2 regions of the Polycladomyces zharkentensis genome follow, and region 1 is predicted to be linked to the other one. Evidence: a T-box and tRNA genes for the amino acid it is inferred to sense, from the RefSeq annotation. Region 1 holds a T-box; the other holds one or more tRNA genes.
The links. A T-box is a leader RNA that pairs with one kind of tRNA and senses whether it is charged. The one in region 1 lies ahead of leuS (leucine--tRNA ligase), so its partner is inferred to be a tRNA-Leu.
Positions count from the first base shown of each region.

Region 2: it has a tRNA-Leu gene. The T-box ahead of leuS (leucine--tRNA ligase) is inferred to sense a tRNA for this amino acid. The anticodon was not compared.

Region 1 covers NZ_JAFHAP010000004.1:348,866-355,450, forward strand. The annotation lists gene JQC72_RS03530 (helix-hairpin-helix domain-containing protein) at 1-272, opposite strand, end outside; gene comER (late competence protein ComER) at 364-1,200, shown strand; gene JQC72_RS03540 (M24 family metallopeptidase) at 1,830-2,060, opposite strand; gene JQC72_RS03545 (hypothetical protein) at 2,196-2,345, opposite strand; gene leuS (leucine--tRNA ligase) at 3,023-5,479, opposite strand; T-box leader at 5,535-5,774, opposite strand; gene rsfS (ribosome silencing factor) at 5,910-6,254, opposite strand; gene yqeK (bis(5'-nucleosyl)-tetraphosphatase (symmetrical) YqeK) at 6,269-6,585, opposite strand, start outside.
Region 2 covers NZ_JAFHAP010000018.1:22-6,606, forward strand. The annotation lists tRNA gene JQC72_RS15535 (tRNA-Ser) at 120-213, shown strand; tRNA gene JQC72_RS15540 (tRNA-Phe) at 319-394, shown strand; tRNA gene JQC72_RS15545 (tRNA-Thr) at 399-474, shown strand; tRNA gene JQC72_RS15550 (tRNA-Trp) at 485-558, shown strand; gene JQC72_RS15555 (YugN family protein) at 561-986, opposite strand; tRNA gene JQC72_RS15560 (tRNA-Cys) at 1,042-1,115, shown strand; tRNA gene JQC72_RS15565 (tRNA-Leu) at 1,218-1,304, shown strand; tRNA gene JQC72_RS15570 (tRNA-Arg) at 1,310-1,386, shown strand; gene JQC72_RS15575 (glycosyl hydrolase family 18 protein) at 2,401-3,822, opposite strand; gene JQC72_RS15580 (hypothetical protein) at 3,982-5,637, shown strand; gene JQC72_RS15585 (S8 family peptidase) at 5,740-6,585, shown strand, end outside.

The sequences.
Region 1 (6,585 bases):
GCGTCCAGTACACGCGAACCGCCGGACAACTTGTACACACCCGGATGGTTGATCGCCCCCTTTACGTCGACGACAATCTCGGTGGCTTTATCCTTGTTCCCGACAGACGGTTTCGCAGGTTGGACCGGTTTGTAGGCGGGCAGGGTCGGAACTGATGCAGTCTCTTCCTGGCGACTGATCAACAACACGATAAGTCCGATCACAACCAGTGCCAGCACCCCTGTGGCCAGCGCCCATTTATCGATCCGCTGATACCACTTTTCCTCCCACACCCCTTACTCCCCCTTGCCTCATAATCCTCCCCGTTCCTGCATATGGTTTAGGAGAAATGGGCAGCGTCATGCGGATGGGGAGGGAATTGTGATGAAATTCGGCTTCATCGGGACGGGAAGCATGGGGAGCAATCTGGTTCAAGCATTTGTCCAATCCTACGCCATGCAACCCGATCATATCATCGTTTCCAACCGTACACGGGACAAAGCGGAACGGCTGGCTCTGGATTGCCCCGGCATTCACGTGGCCGATCACAACCTGGAAACGGCCAGAAAGGCGGATTGCATCTTTCTCTGCGTAAAACCGGGAGATTTTCGACATGTGTTGGATGAGATACAGGATGTTGTCCGGCCGGATCAATATGTCATTTCCATCACCAGCCCGGTGATGATTCGCGATTTGGAAGAGCATCTGGAAGGGAAAATCGCCAAAGTGATCCCCAGTATTTGTCATGCCGCATTGTCGGGCAACTCTCTTTTGATACCCGGAACCCGTTTTTCGGATGAAGACACTCAGTGGTTATACCAGCTCTTCTCCTGCATCAGCGAGCCGTTGTACATCGACGAGGCCCATACGCGCGCCGCTTCCGATTTGGCCAGCTGTGGCCCTGCGTTTCTTGCCAACATCTTGGAACAATGGACCCGAGCCGCCGTGAAAGTGACCGGACTGCCTGAGGAAACCGCCGTTTCCCTGGTGGAACAGATGGTCATCGGCACGGGAAAATTGCTGTCAGAGAACGGGTTCACACTGCAATCCCTTCAAGACCGGGTGGCCGTTCCCGGCGGGATCACGCGTGAGGGACTGCATCTGTTAAATGACGCCTTCACCCCCTGTTTCACCCGTCTTTTCCAACTGACGCACATGAAATTTTCCGAGGACCTTCACAAGGTGCAACAATCCTTCCAACGCGCTGAGAAAAAACTTTGAGACTCCCCACCCTTGAAAGCGTCGGATTTTCGGGGAGTCCGTTTCCGTTTTGGAAACGTCCGGTTTCAGTGTTCATCCTGTCCGTGAAAGCTCTGCCCAAGACATGTACCTCTATGGGACGGCGTCCCTGTTACCAGTACGGCTGAAGTGTAAAGATTCGTTCGCCACCGGACCCTCATACATGTTGTAACAAACCCGCTACCAGACAGTGTTTGCCAAACGGACAACATTGGTTGCTCTTCCCATCTCCCAAAGGGATGCCGGGACGCCGCCTTTCATATCATTGATGAATATGCCCCAAGGCACTTTCTGTGGGCGCAGGGGGGCAGGCGGCTTCTTCGGTTACTTGAATGATGCTCCCACATGTCATGCCCCGACCAAGCCGCTTTCATTTTACCACGTAATGCATTTTTTGGCATTCCTGTCATGATGATCTCATGACATGCCCCACACGGCCGAAGCACCGGAGGCACTCCCTTTGGTCGCCGTGGACTTTTCGTTTCATCCGGCGGGCAACCCACCTCCATTCGGCTTGGTCCAGGCAGGCGCCGTCGGTCCGGTAATTGTCCCACACGTGCAGCTTTCTCTTCCATGCCCGACCACTGATGATTTTCGTAACGTGTTTTCGCTCACATATTCACAGATTTCCCGCTGCTGTTCTCCGACCGAGCGGTATGCGACGGTAGGGTGATGTCCGAACAGCAACCTTCCGGTACGACCCCAAGGTCGAACAAAAGCAAATCTCCCTCTTGCAACCGGCGGTTGCCTAGTATGCCGTGTGCAGGCCGGACTTTTCCCCAAACAGTACCATCGTGGAGAAAGCCATGGTAGTTAAGTGTTTTCGCCCTTCTCGACTCCATTGCACCCAAATGCTGTCAGACTTGCGTGAGGGACAAAGCCCTCCCGACATCCCAACCCTGAAGCTCGCTCTTTATCAAAAGGCCCGGTTCACGGCTGCACCTGCAACCGGACCGGGCTTGAAGCGGTTCGACATCTCAAGTGGAAGGCCGGTTGGGACCTTTCACTTTTTTTTCTTTGTTCTCATCCACGGCACTGCCCAAGGTCGTTCCTTCCTGCGCCAACTTGGCATCACGGGCTTCGTCCGCTCCGATCGGCGGTAATTTTGAATCGGGTTCCACGCGCATAGACAACTTCCTTTCCTGCGGATTTCCGATCTTCAGATGTGATCGGCGATTATCCTTTAGGATATGGAAGAGATCGATTTCTCATGCAAAAAGAAAAAGCCCGCCCACAAAGCGAGCTGCAACTGCTGACAGAGTGGCGGGTACAATCGTGATTCCGGGTGAGCTGTTTTCCCTCTCTTCCCTTTCGACAAGCTGAAAGGTCGCTCGTGGAAAACGAATACCCTTCACTTTTAGAGGAGCGAATCTGAATTTGTATCGAGCAACTCTAACCGTTACGATGGAACGAACGTAAGAAAACAAGCCCGCCCAGCACCGGAAGCACAGGGTTCGACAACACGACCGGCAATAGAATCCCTGCGCGTTCCGGTCCTTTCTATCGGGCTTGAGTAGTCGGTGAACTACATCGCCATTTCAATGGCGAGCTTCTCGCTTCATCTGGCGCAGTGCCCTGCATCCATCCACGAAGGCACGTCCCATGCCTGGTTTGGTTTTGTTTACCGAGTTTTCGCTTGGATATAGTGTTTTAAGTGTTTCCGCACTCCATGTCAATATTATATTGTTGCTCTAAGCATCCCCGAAAGAGGATACCGAGCAACGCTCGCTATCCATCTACCCCATTGAAATGGGGAGGATTCCCGCTCGCTTATCCTAAACCATGATACATCCGATCATGTGGTTCAGTTGGCCACGATGTTGACCAGTTTCCGCGGTACGACGATCACCTTGCGGACCGTTTTCCCTTCCAACAGCGTTTGGATGCGGTCCAGCTTCATCACCATTGCTTCCACTTCGCTTTTGTCCGCCTCGGCCGGCACAACCACTTTGTCCCGCACCTTGCCGTTGATCTGCACCGCGATCTCCACTTCGTTCTGCACCAAAGCCGCCGGATCGAAAGTCGGCCACGACTGGGCATGCACGCTGTCTTGATGACCCATCCGCTGCCACAGTTCTTCGGCGATATGCGGGGCAAACGGCGCCAACAACAGCACGACCGTCTCAATCGCATCGGCCAGCGTTCCACGGTCGGCATCCTCCGGATAAGCATAGATGCCGTTGACCAATTCCATAATGGCACTGATGGCGGTGTTAAAGTGATAACGTTCATTTACGTCTTCCGTCACTTTTTTGACGGTCCGGTGCCGCAACCGGTTCAGTTCTTGGGCTTCCCTGCTCGTCATATCGGGTGCGGGACGTTGTTCGAACAGGGAGGCGTGCTGCTCCACCATCCGCCAGACGCGGTTCAGGAAACGGTAGCTTCCCTCCACACCGGCATCCGACCATTCCAAGTCACGCTCCGGCGGTGCGGCAAACAGGATAAACATCCGCGCGGTGTCCGCTCCGTATTTTTCCACGATGTCCATCGGGCTGACCACGTTGCCTTTGGACTTGGACATTTTCGCCCCGTCCTTGAGCACCATTCCTTGAGTCAGCAGGCTGGTGAACGGTTCATCCACCGGCACCAAACCGGCATCGTACAGGACCTTGGTAAAGAACCGTGAGTACAACAAATGCAACACGGCGTGCTCAATCCCGCCGATATACTCGTCGACCGGCAGCCACTCCTTCACCTTGTCCGGATCGAACGGCATGTCTTCGTTGTGCGCATCCGTATACCGGAAGAAATACCAGGACGAATCGATAAACGTATCCATCGTGTCCGTCTCCCGGCGTGCCGACTTGCCGCAGCGGGGGCATTCGGTGTGCACAAACGATTCCGACGTGGTGAGCGGATTGCGTTTGCCGTCAAATACGACGTCTTCGGGCAGAAGGACCGGCAACTGTTCTTTCGGCACCGGGACAATGCCGCAATCGTCGCAGTAGACAATCGGAATCGGGCATCCCCAATACCGTTGCCGCGAAATCAACCAGTCGCGCAGGCGATAGTTGACCGTCGGTCCGCCCAACCCTTTTTCCTCCAGATGACGGGCGATGGCCCTGATCGCTTCCCGGTTGTTCAATCCGTTGAAATCACCCGAGTTGATCAGTTTCCCTTCACCGGTATACGCTTCGGTCAACTCGTCGGTGTCGCTCTCCTCCGGACGGATGACGACACGGATCGGCAAATCGTATTTTTTGGCGAACAGGAAGTCACGCTCGTCGTGGGCCGGTACTCCCATCACCGCACCGGTTCCGTAATCCATCAAGACATAGTTGGCCACCCAGATCGGTACATTTTCGCCGGTTAAAGGATGTTGGGCGTACGCTCCCGTAAAATACCCCACTTTTTCCGCATCCGCCGCTGTCCGCGTGATTTCGGATTCTTTCCGCATGCGTTCGATAAAATCGGCGATGTCCGATTCGTTTTCCTTCCCGCGGATCAATTGCGGAACCAGCGGATGCTCCGGTGCCAACACCAAGTAAGTGACACCGAACAATGTGTCGGGACGGGTGGTGAACACGGTCACTTTTTCATCATCCAGTTCGGGAATGGTGAAGGTGACGTGCGCCCCCTCGCTGCGACCGATCCAGTTACGCTGCATGGCCTTTACTTTGTCCGGCCACTTCGGCAGACGGTCCAATCCTTCGAGCAGACGGTCGGCGTAATCGGTGATGCGCAGGAACCATTGCTCCAGCTCCTTTTTGGTCACCTCCGTGTCACAACGCCAGCACAGCCCGTCTTCAACCTGTTCGTTGGCCAGCACCGTGTTGCAGGTGGGGCACCAGTTGACGGCCGCCTTTTTGCGGTAAGCCAGGCCGCGCTCGTAAAAGAGCAGAAACAGCCACTGTGTCAACTTGTAATAGTCCGGCAGACACGTACCGACATACCGCTCCCAGTCGTACGATACGCCCAACCGGGTCTGCTCCTCCCGAATCCGCTTCATATTTTTCAACGTCCACTCGCGCGGATTCACCCCCCGCTGGATGGCGGCATTCTCCGCCGGAAGGCCGAATGCGTCGGCACCCATGGGGTGCAGGACGCGATAACCATTCATCCGTTTGAACCGGGCAATCACATCCCCGATGGTATACACCCGGACATGGCCCATATGTAACCCTTCACCCGAAGGATAAGGGAATTGTTCCAGCGCATAAAATTTCGGTTTGTCCCGATCCTCGTCGGTCCGGTGCATGCGGCGCTCCTGCCAGACCGCTTGCCATTTCGGTTCGATTTCACTCGGTTGATACGTCCGCATGTGACCCAACCTCCTTCTCACCAAATATGAAAACCTCCCGCCCCCAGCCTTCCATGCTAGGGACGAGAGGTTAGTTCACAACTCCCGCGGTACCACCCTAGTTGACATTTGTACGGCGTCTGCCGGACAAATGCCCACTCCTTCATCCGTAACGGGGATGTTCCGCCGGACAGTACTGAGCTTTCCCATCCGGAGCGATGAGGCGAGTTCACCCAACCTCTCTGATCGGCTTGCACCTGATGCCGACTCTCTGAGCAGAGTAAGCTGGATTACTACTCCTCATCCAAGCTTTGTCGAATCTTGGCTTTTAGCGACGTTTGATTCACATTATATGAAACAGCTTGGACAAGTGTCAATGGGTTTTGAACCATTTGTTCACGTGTTTTTAACATTGTTCACAAAATGGACCCATTTCAAACCGGTTCATGATTCACTGAACCTGTCGAATTTCCCTGGCATCGCCCCACAACCGTTCCAGGTCGTAAAATTCGCGTTCATCCTTGTGGAAGACGTGGACGACTACATCTCCGAGGTCCATCAGTACCCAGCGCGCCTCGGCAAACCCTTCGATTCCTCTGAGAGGAACCTTTGCCTCGTGCATCTTGTCCTTGATCGCAGTCACAATGGCTTGCACTTGCTTTTGCGAATTTCCGTGACAGATGACGAAGTAATCGGCGATCACCGATAATCCACGGATATCCAGGATGGTGACACGCTGTGCCTTTTTCTCCTCGGCAGTCGCAGCCGCCAATTGCGCAATCTCCACCAGGTTCAAAAACGATACCCTCCTCAGGATGAATTTTTTCCTGACACCCGCTCCAACACATCGTTGCGGGCCAAAAGCGTCAACGGATACACCTTTTGACCACGGTCAATCAGGAAGCGAATCGTGTTGTCGAGTGCCATCAGCACGGCACGGTCCAAATCGGATTCGGCCACGGCGCGCACTTCGTCCACACCGGGAAACCGTCGGCCGGGTTCGATGTAATCCGCTAGAAATATCACTTGTTCCAAACGCGTCATGTTCGGCCGTCCGGTCGTATGGTAACGGATCGCGTCCAACACCTCGGGGTCCGTTACCCCCAGGCACTCGCGCACCGCTTCGG
Region 2 (6,585 bases), on a different contig from region 1:
GAAGTCGGCATGAAAATGGCGGAGAGGGAGGGATTCGAACCCTCGAGGCGGGTTTTGCCCGCCTACACGATTTCCAATCGTGCTCCTTCGGCCAGCTCGTTCACCTCTATAGGCAACGCGGAGAGGTGTCCGAGCTGGCCGAAGGAGCACGATTGGAAATCGTGTAGGCGGGCAAAACCCGCCTCGAGGGTTCGAATCCCTCCCTCTCCGCCATTTTCATGCCGACTTCTGGGTCTCAGGAGTCTTTTTTCAACAAATTGAAAACGAGCAATCCGGTTGACGGATTCCTCTTCACTATGTTAGGATATATTTCGCCTTGGTTCGGTAGCTCAGTTGGTAGAGCAGAGGACTGAAAATCCTCGTGTCGGCGGTTCGATTCCGTCCCGAACCACCATCATGCCGATGTAGCTCAATTGGTAGAGCAACTGACTTGTAATCAGTAGGTTGGAGGTTCGAGTCCTCTCATCGGCACCACGGATAGTGGAGGGGCGTAGTTTAATGGCAGAACAGAGGTCTCCAAAACCTCCAGTGTGGGTTCGATTCCTACCGCCCCTGCCAAATCACTTCCGGAATTCGTTTTGAATCCGGGATTCAAGCTCGTGAAGCGCCGATTGTGCCCTGTCGATCCATTTCTCATCGACAGGAGCGTCCTTGATGGCCGGTTCTTGGAACTGGTCGATCAAGCCGGAAAAGGTACCGGTGTCGGCATTGTCATCCGGTCCGGCTTGATATTCGTGACGCAGCACAAAAGGCCGGCCGAGCTTGACGGTGGCTTCTGGATCACCGATCCGTCCTTTGACGGAGGAAACGGGAACGCGCAGGTAAGACTGATGCGCGTCCGATTCCCAGTCCAGGGCCTTGTCAAAGTAACCGTGGTCATATTCATATGCACCGCCCAGTTGGAACCCTTCTTTAGCAAACAGGGATTCCACGTCGGCAAAACGTCCCTGTACGTTTTCGATCACGGGTGAGTGTAATGGGATCATGGATACCCCTCCTTTCACAGTAGTGTGCGACAGGATGCTGTCGATCATGCGATAAGGCGGCATAGCCAAGTGGTAAGGCAGAGGACTGCAAATCCTTTACCCCCGGTTCGAATCCGGGTGCCGCCTCCAAAATCTAGAAAAAAATTTCTTCGAAAAAAAGGGTTGACATCATGAACAAGCTATAATAAAATGAATGATGTCGCCGCTGATTGAAAGACAAAAACAAAACACGCGGACGTGGCGGAATTGGCAGACGCGCAAGATTCAGGATCTTGTGGTCGCAAGACCGTGGGGGTTCAAGTCCCTTCGTCCGCACCAACCATGTGCCCTTAGCTCAGCTGGATAGAGCGTCTGACTACGAATCAGAAGGTCGGGAGTTCGAATCTCTCAGGGCACGCCAACAAAAGCAAAACCACCATCCACATGGATGGTGGTTTTGCTTTTTGGAATGAGTCTAAAGCATTTCCGGATATTCATGGGTCCAAAAGCAAAGGAATCTTTTGAACACTCCATACGTTTGAAGACGTGGGATTCCCGGAGCGTTGGTGTCCGCAGTCCGTTTCCGCGACGACGACCGGGCTCAGGGGTGTGTCATCACCCAGTCCCATGCAGTTCTGCAGCAACGCTGTATGTACCCGTATGGGCGACGTACCTGCGACCAACGGAAGTGCCCGTGGTATACCGGTACGCCGGTTCCTCTTGACTCATTCTCATGGTCTTACTTGGTGGGAGTCTTCGCCACCAGAACCTCCTGCCACGACGTACAAAATCCGACTGCCAGTAGGATGAGCACAGTTCGATCAATATGCCAACATCTCGTGTTTGCCCTGGCCATCCCCGTGAAGGGGATCACGAGCAAACTCCTCCCTCGATGCAAATACCCCAAGAGCACTTCCTACCCTGTATCGCGGTGGTCGTCTTGTCTTGTTGCACTGCCGGCAGACAACCACGTGAATCTGCCCATTTTTGAAACCGTCCTCAACGGGATCCAAGTAATCGGCCCCATTGTCGGAACCCGTACCGATCTGGAGGAAACGTTCCAATTGCATGCGGCCGGCCGCACAAAAGTCATTGCCGATGTTCGCCGTGGGCTTTCAGACAGCCATTTCTGTAAAGATCACGCACATCCTAGATGGGTTCAGACTGCCGTAAATCTGATCCAGCCACTCACGATTTCAGGTGCACTGTTTTCCCTGCCCTGTAACGCAAACGCTCAAAGGGCGCTCGTGGGAAAATGGCCACTTTTTTAAGGGGGCGGGTCCGAATTTCCCATTGGGGCGACATGCGCTGTTGCTACGGAGCGGAGACAAAAAATCGGGGTCCGCGGATGATGTCAAACCCTGAATAGATCCTGGATGTATGATTTCCTTTCTTATCGGAATGGCCCGGATTTCTCCACCCCGACTGCTTACTTCTAACGATTCGATTGCTTCGCTTGTTCAATCAGCGTCCACACTTTCGGATCTTCCGTTCCGATATACCAGTGAGCCACACCTCCGATACCGGGAAAGCGTTGAATGATGACATTCAGTTTGGCATTGTAGCTGACGGTGTCCTGGAAATAGCCTGTCTCGGTTTTACCCTCTTGCCGCTTCACCAGATACGGTTCATGGTTTGCATCGCGTCGGAGAGACCACCCTTTTCGAAGCAGCATCTGCGCTGATTCATATGTCAACGGACCGGGATATGTACGATCTGTCCTCCACAGTTGGCCGGTCCACGGCAAAACCACTTGTATTTTCTCCACCGGCATTTTGGTAACAGCAAAAGCGAGGACCGTTTCCAACCACGTCAGCGGGGTCCCGGGTCCCGGCTTGTTCTGGCTGTAGTTAAATGTCATGATGTTCACTTTGTCTGCATGTCGGCCGAGTTGTTGCCAGTTCTGGGCAATCTGCCCGGACCATCCTCCCGGTTCACGGGTTTTGGGAAAAACGGAGATGTGCAGTTGTTTTCGTTTGGCGTGCAAACTGCGGGAAGCAAGCGCGACAAAATCGGACAAACGCTCCCGGTCCTCGGCGAGCAGCGGCTCCAAGTTTAATTCCACACCATCGATCTGTTGCCGTTCGGCCCATTGGGCGATTCGTTGCGCCAAAATATGTCGCCGGTCCGCCGTTGCCAGCCAGTAATGCAGTCGCTTGGGGTCCCAACCGTTTCCCAGGGAAAAGATGATGTCGATCTGGCGTTGTCGAGCCAGTGTCAGGATTTTTTCATTGCCTTTCGCCGAAGAAATGGGACCGATGGTACCGTCCGCCTTCAGTTCGTACCAAAAGAAATACGCTGTGTCTATGGAGGGAGCATGCTGTTGAAATGAAACAGTGGCGGTATCCGTTTCCCAATACGGTACATAAACGGCCACCTTGGGCTGAACGGGCGAAGACGGCGGGTTCGCGGTCGGCGGCGCGACTACAGGCGGTGACGGGCGGGACCTCCCGATATGGTCTGGTGGGGTGTGCTGATCGGGCGAATGCCAGCGGTTATGGAACGGTGGCGGTGGTACCGGCTGTTTTGCATCCGGGGAGGGGAAGGGACCGGATCCAGCGTCCGTGTCTCCCCCATCATCCTCCTCTTCCCAACCGTACGGATCATCCCCTCCGGCAAACGGTCGGGTTGAGGACGGTTTGGCAGGGGTGTGCTGCGGTTTCGCCATTTCCACCAGCGGGGCCCACCGGTTGACGAAATAGAGAACGCCCGCACTCGCCGTACCTGCGATCAATAGAAAGAGCAGAACGGTCCAAGTGGTAAATGATAAGCCCTGCCACTGCCATGATCGCTTTTCCGGTTGTTTCTCGGGTGGAGTTGGTTTCGGTTTTTTGTATAAATCAAAATGATTCCGCACGGTTCTCTCCTCCTGGAAAATGGGTCCATGCCTATCATAGTGAAACGATTCCGTGGGTAATAGTGCCAAAAGACCTATTTTTTGGTCCTGTTTTTGATGGAAGGAAAAGGGATTCTTCGTATCGTAATTAGCGATAGTGGAGAAAAGGGGGTCATTTTCATGTGGAAAATCTGTTGTTGGTTGTTGCTGGCATCTCTTTTGTGGGGAACTGCGGTAATCGGGCAGGCCATCCCACAGGTACAGGCGGAGGAAAGAAAGGCGGCGATGCTGGCAGACTATGCCATGGAAATCAGGGAAAAAACGCCACGGTCCGATGGGATTTACCATGTGGATACGCCCGCTATGATTCAACGGTTGAAGGAATTGAACATCAATACCTACTTTTACCTGGTGTGGCATGAGCGGACCGACTGGGATGATTTTGTGCATGAATTCATGCCGGCGGCTCAAAAAGCAGGTATCCGTGTCATTGTCTATCTGGTCCCGCCCACGGAATCGACGGGGACGAGAAAATCATATCCCTACACGACGGATTATCTCGCTTGGGCACAAGCGATCGCACAGATGTCGAAGCAATATCCGAATCTGATCGGTTGGGCGATCGACGATTTCAATCACAACCTGAATTTTTACACTCCGGCATATATGGAACAGATGAAGGAGACCGCCAAAAGCATCAATCCGGATCTGCAGTTCTATCCGGTTATGTATTCGGTGGCGTTGAACGAGGATTTCCTGAAAACGCGCGGCGCTTATATCGACGGTGTCATTCTGGCTTACCGGGACGATCCGTACCGAAACACACAAATCTGGGCATCGGAACCTGCACAAATCGAACAGGCGAGTGCGCTTACCCGAAAATACGGATTGGACCTGATTTGGATGGTGTACGCGTCCAAATTGTCGCGCACTCCGGCCAATCCCAGTCCCGTTTATGTGCGGGAAGTGTTGCAGACGGCGCTGGACGCGGTGCAGGACGGGAAACTGAACGGAGTGGTCACCTATTCGTTGGCCAAGGAAAATTTGCCCGAACCGGAAGATCATAAAGCGGCCGACGGGAATGGTTATCTCAGCTTTTTCGTCCCGGCTGCGTCAGCCACCCAACCCGGTGATCACGTGGATGCCACGCAAACGATCCGTTCGGTACCTGGTCGGACGGACTCGTACAAGCTCACCTTTCGGACGATGGATGAAGGGCCCAACATCCCCGGATATCACGTGAAGCAACTGCTGATCGACGGGCAAGTCGTTTGGGAAGAGGATGTGGCGACCGAATTGACCGATCTCAAATGGCGGGAGATCAGCCTCGATCTGACACCGTATCTCAAAGGGAAGCCCAAAGCGACGCTGACGTTTCGGCTGATTGAAAAAAAAGGTGTCAACAACTATTGGACCAATGTCGGTTTCGATGCGATCCAGGCGGAAGGGTTCAAACTGGACAATCCCCAATTTGAAACGGATGCAAGTTGGGCGATTGAACGGGACATGCCCCGCCTGATCGGGGAAATCCTGCATTATGATCCTGAGCGGCAAGCGCATACCTTTCATCATGTCAATACCACGTATCTGACTTACGATTTGTTTGACGATATCCGATTGGCACGCATGGACGAAGAGGTGAAAGCCAATCTGGTGAACACCGCCGAAAATGCGATGGATTACTATTTCTCCGAAGAAATCGGCAAAGCACTGAATCAATTGGAAGCGTTGGAGAACAAGATTTCGGCACAATCGGGCAAGGAGATTCCTCAGGAGACGGCTGATGCGTGGTTGAAGCAAATTGATGCCATCCGCGAGTTATACCGGTCACAGTAAAAAAGCGCAAAAATTTTTCCGGATATTTTCAGTATAGAAGGATTTTATGGAATAAACGAAGTATTGTATATAGGCCAAACATCTCATATCGGGAGGGACAGGATGCGCAGCAGAACCAAAGTGTTGTTCGCAGTGTTGTTGGCCCTTTTGCTCACGGTTACCGGTGCTTTCGTACCGGCTTCCGCATGGTATGATCCTTCCAGCGATCAAACGGTGGTCAATTCGGGAGGAGACGGGTATTACTTTGTCGAGTTGAGTGATCCTGCCATTGCGGAGTACAACGGTGGAATCCAGGGATACGCCAAAACAAAGCCCGATGAGGGCGCCAAGATCAGTATGCAGTCCGAAGCCGTGCAATCCTACGCCAAACGACTGCAGAGCAAGCGAGACACGGTAAAAAATTGGCTCCGGAGAAATGCACCCAAAGCAAGGGTAGTGACAGAGTATGCGATCACTTTGAACGGTTTGGCCGTAAAGACCAACGGCACAGACCCGAGCATCCTGCGTCAGGCTCCCGGGGTCAAACGGGTGGTCAAAAGCATCAAGTACCGCCCGGCAATGAATGTGAGCCACGAGATCATCCGCGACATCCCGATGTGGAAATCCGGGTATGACGGGAAAGGGATCAAAGTGGCGGTGATCGACAGCGGGATCGACGCCAAACATCCTTTTCTGACCGATCCTGCTCTAAAGACTCCTGATGGCTTCCCCAAAGGGGACACCCGTTTTACCAGCAACAAGGTGATCGTCGCACGGGTTTACTCTCCGGACCCGACCAAAACACCCGAAGCGATCGACAGTCACGGTACGCACGTGGCGGGTACGATCGCCGGCATTGCGGATTACCGAGATCCGTCCGGTACAGCGACGAAACCTTTGAGCGGTGTCGCGCCGAAGGCATATTTGGGTAACTACAATGTATTTCCGTGCAACGAATGCGAAGCGGAA